Linked DNA regions of Pseudosulfitobacter pseudonitzschiae. The protein of the gene in region 1 interacts with the protein of each later gene in a pairwise test. Links are inferred from orthologs where the notes say so. Each region holds a gene or a part of one and is shown in the gene's direction. Other genes may lie near its edges. The genes, in order: ftsZ and SULPSESMR1_RS00365.

What was found.
Region 2: the proteins of ftsZ (region 1) and SULPSESMR1_RS00365 interact in binary tests that used the Escherichia coli proteins (3 or more experiments, as listed by UniProt). The link is inferred for Pseudosulfitobacter pseudonitzschiae from one-to-one orthologs.

The regions. Positions count from the first base shown.
Region 1 is NZ_CP022415.1:1,973,191-1,976,356, reverse strand. What follows is about bases 66-2,908. They hold ftsZ (cell division protein FtsZ), read left to right. Parts: upstream 66-588; coding sequence 589-2,229; downstream 2,230-2,908. Other genes in these bases: lpxC (UDP-3-O-acyl-N-acetylglucosamine deacetylase), read left to right, coding at 2,425-2,908; ftsA (cell division protein FtsA), read left to right, coding at 66-175. Also shown: more of ftsA, read left to right, coding at 1-65; more of lpxC, read left to right, coding at 2,909-3,166. UniProt on the Escherichia coli protein: Essential cell division protein that forms a contractile ring structure (Z ring) at the future cell division site. The regulation of the ring assembly controls the timing and the location of cell division.
Region 2 is NZ_CP022415.1:76,953-80,166, reverse strand. What follows is about bases 236-3,126. They hold SULPSESMR1_RS00365 (rod shape-determining protein), read left to right. Parts: upstream 236-1,103; coding sequence 1,104-2,150; downstream 2,151-3,126. Other genes in these bases: SULPSESMR1_RS00355 (rod shape-determining protein MreD), read left to right, coding at 3,122-3,126; mreC (rod shape-determining protein MreC), read left to right, coding at 2,241-3,125; SULPSESMR1_RS00370 (VOC family protein), read right to left, coding at 283-864. In the rest of the region: SULPSESMR1_RS00375 (hypothetical protein), read right to left, coding at 1-154; more of SULPSESMR1_RS00355, read left to right, coding at 3,127-3,214. UniProt on the Escherichia coli protein: Forms membrane-associated dynamic filaments that are essential for cell shape determination. Acts by regulating cell wall synthesis and cell elongation, and thus cell shape.

The DNA.
Region 1 (3,166 bases):
GCGCGTACACGGGCTGCCGCAGGCCGCGACTGGCCCGGGCTTTGCTTCGGCTGTGGGGCTGGCGCTGTTTGCCGCCCACCCGCAGGACGAATGGTGGGATTTTGATATTCCCGCAGACCGCTATCCCGCCCGTTCGCTGCGCCGAGCAGTGCGTTGGTTCCGCGACAACTGGTAGGGCAGGGCGTACCGCCCGTACCGGTCATTTTTTGCCTATGGACGCAGGAATGGACTGGCGCGGGCAGGCGGCCTGATGTAGTATTTCGTCAAGGCCCGAAGAGGCCCACGGCAGATTGAGCAGTCAGCCAAACAGACATATCGAACTGCGCCCCTTGGCTTTTGGGCGCCCTCAAAACGGGCTTGCGTTTTGTATGCCTGCGGCCTCTAGGTGCAGGGTGCGCCATTGCTTTGCCCACATCATACGGTGTGATCGGCGAAATCCCGCGTTATTTCAGAAAAAACATCAACATTTTGGGGTTGTAGCCCAGTTTTGACGTGACGTGCGTGGCTTCAGTCTTTAGGATAAAGCAAGATTTGGGACGAAAAACACCGCGAATGCGGGCCGGAACACACAAAACAGGCGGATTAGTGATGACATTGAACCTCTCATTGCCGGGGCAGGACGAACTGAAACCACGGATCACCGTGTTCGGGGTCGGTGGTGCCGGTGGTAATGCTGTCAATAACATGATCGAGAAAGAGTTGGACGGCGTCGATTTCGTTGTGGCCAACACCGACGCACAAGCGTTGCAGCAGTCTGCCGCAGCAAACCGCGTCCAGCTGGGCATCAAGGTGACCGAAGGATTGGGCGCCGGTGCGCGTGCATCTGTCGGCGCTGCGGCTGCCGAGGAAAGCATTGAACAGATCGTTGATCACCTTGCGGGGGCACACATGTGCTTTATCACCGCAGGTATGGGTGGCGGCACCGGCACCGGTGCAGCCCCGATTATTGCACAGGCCGCCCGCGAACTGGGTGTTCTGACCGTTGGCGTTGTGACCAAGCCCTTTCAGTTTGAAGGGGCCAAGCGGATGCGTCAGGCCGAAGACGGCGTCGAGGCGCTGCAAAAGGTTGTCGATACGCTGATCATCATTCCCAACCAGAACCTGTTCCGGTTGGCGAACGAGAAAACCACATTCACCGAAGCGTTCTCGATGGCAGATGATGTTCTGTATCAAGGCGTTAAGGGCGTGACCGACCTTATGGTCCGTCCGGGCCTGATCAACCTCGACTTTGCCGATGTGCGTGCCGTGATGGACGAAATGGGCAAGGCGATGATGGGCACAGGCGAGGCCGAAGGCGAAGATCGCGCCATCCAGGCGGCGGAAAAGGCAATTGCCAACCCGCTGCTGGACGAAATCAGCCTGCGCGGCGCCAAGGGTGTTCTGATCAACATCACCGGCGGCCACGACCTGACCCTGTTCGAACTGGACGAAGCGGCCAACCGCATCCGCGAGGAAGTGGACCCCGAGGCGAATATTATCGTCGGCTCGACGCTGGACACCGATATGGGTGGCATGATGCGTGTCAGCGTTGTTGCCACAGGCATCGATGCCGTCGAAGTGAACACCGAAATGCCGGTGCCACGTCGCAAGATGTCGGCCCCGCTGAAGCCGCAGGTCACGCAGGAAGAAGCGCCCGCAGTGGCTGCAGCACCCGCGCCGGTCGAAGACGTTTATGAAGAAGAGCATGTTGCGGCTCATACGTCCTATCAAGAGCCGACATTGTTCGAAGACATGAACGCCGAGCAGGCTGCTGCCGAAGACATGGCCGAGGATATCTTTGCCGAAGACGACAGTGACGAACTGCCGCCGCCCGCCTATCAGCCGCAAGTGGCCGCATTCGAGCCGCATCAACACGACACGCTGAACGCCGAGCCCGAAACATTCGTCGCACCGCGCGCGCCGGCCCCCGGCACGCCGTCGCCCGAAGCACTGGCGCGTTTGCGCGCTGCGGCACAACGGGCTGCCCCTGCGGCGACCCCGCGTCAGGCCCCTGCGGCAACAGCCCAGCCTGAGCGTCCGCGCTTTGGCATCAATACGCTGATCAACCGCATGACCGGTCACGGCGAAGGCCAGCAAGCCGAACGTCCTGCGCAACAGCAGCCTGCGCGCCAGCAACCGCCCGTGCAATCGGGCCGCTCGGCCAGCCCCGCACCGCAACCGGTCGAGGCACATGATCCTGATCAGGAACGCATCGAGATCCCTGCTTTCCTGCGTCGCCAAGCCAATTGACGCTAGGTCATTTGTAACGATAAGGGTCGCCTTCTGGCGGCCCTTTTTCATTAGATAACAGGAGGTTAAATTGAGGCAAGCGCCTTATTGCCGACCCTGTTTTGGGATGTTTCATTACGTTACAAAGATTGAGTTGAGCGACAGGCCCCCGCCCTCTAACTAAGATACACCGCTAACGGCCAAGGACACCCTGACGTGCAAACAACAATCAAATCTCCGATCAGCTTCGTTGGCACCGGCTTGCATTCCGGGCGCCCTGCAAAGCTGACCATTCGGCCCGCGATGGCCGAACACGGGATCTGGTTTGCGCGCCGTGACGTTCATCAGGGCGATGCGCTGGTTCCCGCCCGTTGGGATGCGGTCAACCGCTCGCCCCTGTGCACCAAGCTGGAAAACGCATCGGGCACCACCGTGTCCACCGTGGAACACGTGATGGCGGCACTGGCGGGCTGTGGCGTACACAACGCTTTGGTGGAAATTGACGGACCCGAAGTTCCGATCCTTGATGGTTCGGCTGCCCCTTTTGTGCGCGGCATCATGCAACGCGGCCTGCGGGCGCTGGATGCGCCGGTGCGCGCGTTCGAAGTGCTGCGCGAAGTCACCGTGACCGATGGTCAGGCCAGCGCGACGCTGCGTCCTTCGGACACGCTGCGCATTGATTTCGAGATTGATTTCACCGACGCGGCCATTGGTCATCAGAAAAAATCGCTGGTCATGAACAATGGCAGCTTCGCCCGCGAACTTTGCGACAGCCGCACCTTTTGCCGTCAGGCGGATGTGGACGCGATGCAGGCCAATGGTCTGGCGCTGGGGGGCAACCCGGGCACAAACGCTGTGGTTTTCGACGGTGACCGCGTTCTAAGCCCCGGTGGTCTGCGTCACCGCGACGAACCCGTGCGCCACAAAATGCTGGACGCGCTGGGGGATCTGGCCTTGG
Region 2 (3,214 bases), 1.9 Mb from region 1 along the record:
TCAACTCCGAAAAATGACCAATAGCGGCACCCAGTGTATAGGCGCCCATGTCGCAATGTGCCAGTTCACCCAAAAACGTCCATGCGTTGGCTGTATACTCGATCCCACCGCCCGAAACGGTCAGATCCAGCGCGTCCGCACCGTCCACGTCCAAACGGTGCTGCTTGATGAATACCTTGCCTATGTAAGTTCATTCGTGACGTCGCTGCCACAAACTACCCTACTCTCTATTAACACTTCCCGCATTAATATTAATTAACAATGTCTTAGGTGGAGGGACTCCTAATAGGGGTTCTTCGCCTCTCTATTTTCGCTCAGCGACGCTTGCGACCGCGCGACAATGCGCTCGACGGCATCGGCCAGATGCACTTCGGCGATGTGATCATCCCCTGCGGCCACGCGAATCTTGTGCGCCTCCATCAGCACGGCGGCATGACTGGATCCGCGCGGCGGGATGAATTTGTAGCACGCCAGTTCGATCAACAACCCGCAGGGGTCTTTGAAATAGATCGAATCCATGAACCCGCGGTCTTTCACGCCTGAATTGCCGATACTGCGCGCCTTCAACCGCTCGGGGACCTGGGCGAATGTGGCGCGGTCCACCTCGAAGGCAAGATGGTGAACACAGCCCACATCCATCGGAGTGCGGCGGTTGTCAGCCTTGCGATTGTCATCGGTAAAGACGGTGATCAGCCGCCCGTCACCGGGATCGAAATACAGATGGCCCTGTTCGGGATCATCCAGATTGGGTTGGTCAAAGATGAAAGGCATCCCCAAAACCCCTTCCCAGAAATCAATCGTGGTCTGGCGGTCGGCGCCGGTCAAAGTAATGTGATGAACGCCCAGAACCTGAAGTTTGCGCATGATAAATCTCCCCTACGTTGCCTGAATCCTAGCACACAGAGCCACGCCCGCCACATCCCCAAGCAAAGCTGCACGCTTTTGCGCCTCCGGCTGCAAATTACACATAACTTCAACTGCGCGGGAACCCGCGTAACCAACAATCAATCGGCTCTTTCGTCTGCTTCTACACATCCCTATAACTCGAGCGCCCGCAGCAATCATGACTCGCGGGCCAAAACGTATTGACGAAGGGTTCGCGCATGTCGTGGTTTGGAAATTTAGGTGGTCTGTTTTCTTCGGATATGGCCATTGATCTCGGAACGGCCAACACTCTGATATACGTAAAAGGCAAGGGCGTCGTGCTGTCCGAGCCTTCGGTGGTGGCCTATCATATCAAGGATGGTGTCAAAAAGGTTCTCGCCGTGGGCGAAGACGCCAAGCTGATGCTGGGTCGGACGCCCGGCAGCATCGAGGCGATCCGCCCGATGCGCGAAGGTGTGATTGCCGACTTTGACACAGCCGAAGAGATGATCAAACATTTCATCCGCAAGGTTCACAAACGGTCGACCTTTTCAAAGCCCAAGATCATCGTATGCGTGCCGCATGGCGCGACACCCGTTGAAAAACGCGCGATCCGTCAGTCGGTTCTGTCCGCAGGCGCGCGCCGTGCGGGACTGATTGCCGAACCGATTGCAGCGGCCATCGGGGCCGGCATGCCCATCACCGACCCCACCGGCAACATGGTCGTGGACATCGGCGGTGGCACCACCGAAGTGGCGGTTCTGTCGTTGGGCGACATCGTTTACGCCCGTTCGGTCCGTGTTGGTGGCGACCGCATGGACGAGGCGATCATCAGCTATCTGCGCCGCCAACAGAACCTGCTGGTTGGTGAAACCACGGCCGAGCGTATCAAGACATCTATCGGCACCGCCCGTATGCCCGACGACGGGCGCGGCACGTCGATGCAAATCCGTGGCCGCGACCTGCTGAACGGTGTGCCCAAGGAAATCGAAGTGACCCAAGCACAAATCGCCGAGGCGCTGGCCGAGCCCGTGCAGCAAATCTGCGAGGCGGTGATGACCGCACTGGAAACCACGCCACCCGATCTGGCCGCCGACATTGTCGACCGCGGCGTGATGCTGACCGGTGGCGGTGCGCTGCTGGGTGATCTGGATCTGGCCCTGCGCGAACAGACGGGGCTGGCCGTGTCCATTGCGGACGAATCGCTCAATTGCGTTGCATTGGGCACCGGCAAAGCGCTGGAGTTCGAAAAACAGCTGCGTCACGCCATCGACTACGACAGCTAAGCCTAAGGCCCCTTTGCAAAAAGGGGCCACTTGCGGCACAGTTAATGCACGATCCCGCCGCGCCGATCAAACCGCAGGTGAGACTTCACATTGGCAAAAGACCGCTCTTCATCCTCTGACTTTGTCGCCCCGATCCGGCGGTTGTTGACGGCTGTGCTGGTCTTGGCGCTGATCGCCACCTTTATCGTCTGGCGCATCGACAGCCCGCGCGTCGAACGGTTCCGTGCGCAGGTCACAGACCGGATCGTGCCGAATTTCGACTGGGCAATGGCCCCCGTCACCGGCACCATCAATCTGGTGCGCAATTTCCGCAGCTATCAACGTATCGCCGAACAAAACGCCGAACTGCGCCGCGAATTGCGCAAGATGCAGGCATGGAAAGAGGCCGCCGTTCAATTGGAGCAGGAAAACGCACGGCTGCTGGACCTGAACAATGTGCGGCTGGACCCGCGTTTGACCGTGATCTCGGGCATGGTGCTGGCCGACAGCGGCTCACCCTTTCGGCAATCGGTGCTGCTGAACGTAGGCGCGCGTGACGGGCTGGTGGATGGCTGGGCCACGATGGACGGTATCGGCCTTGTGGGGCGGATTTCCGGGGTGGCAGAGAACACCGCCCGAGTGATCCTGCTGACGGACGCATCCAGCCGTATTCCTGCGACCATCCAGCCATCAGGCCAGCGCGCCATCGTGGCAGGTGACAACAGCGCCACACCGCCGGTCGATTTTCTGGAAAGCCCAGATCTGGTCCGCCCCGGTGACCGTGTGTTCAGTTCGGGTGATGGCGGCGTATTTCCCGCAGGCCTGCTGATCGGCGAGATTGCCAAAGACCCCGGCGGGCGCTTGCGTGTGCGTTTGGCTGCCGATTACGAGCGGCTCGAATTTCTGCGGGTGTTGCGCCACTATGGAAACGAGCCGGTAAGCGACACCGCCCAGATCATCGCCCCCCACTCACCACCGGCAGAGGTGGGCGAATGAACAAGCCGTCGCAAATTCACCTGTGGCTGATGCGTGCCGCATTTTGCGTGCTGGTGCTGATGATTCTGTTCTTTCAGCTTCTGCCCCTG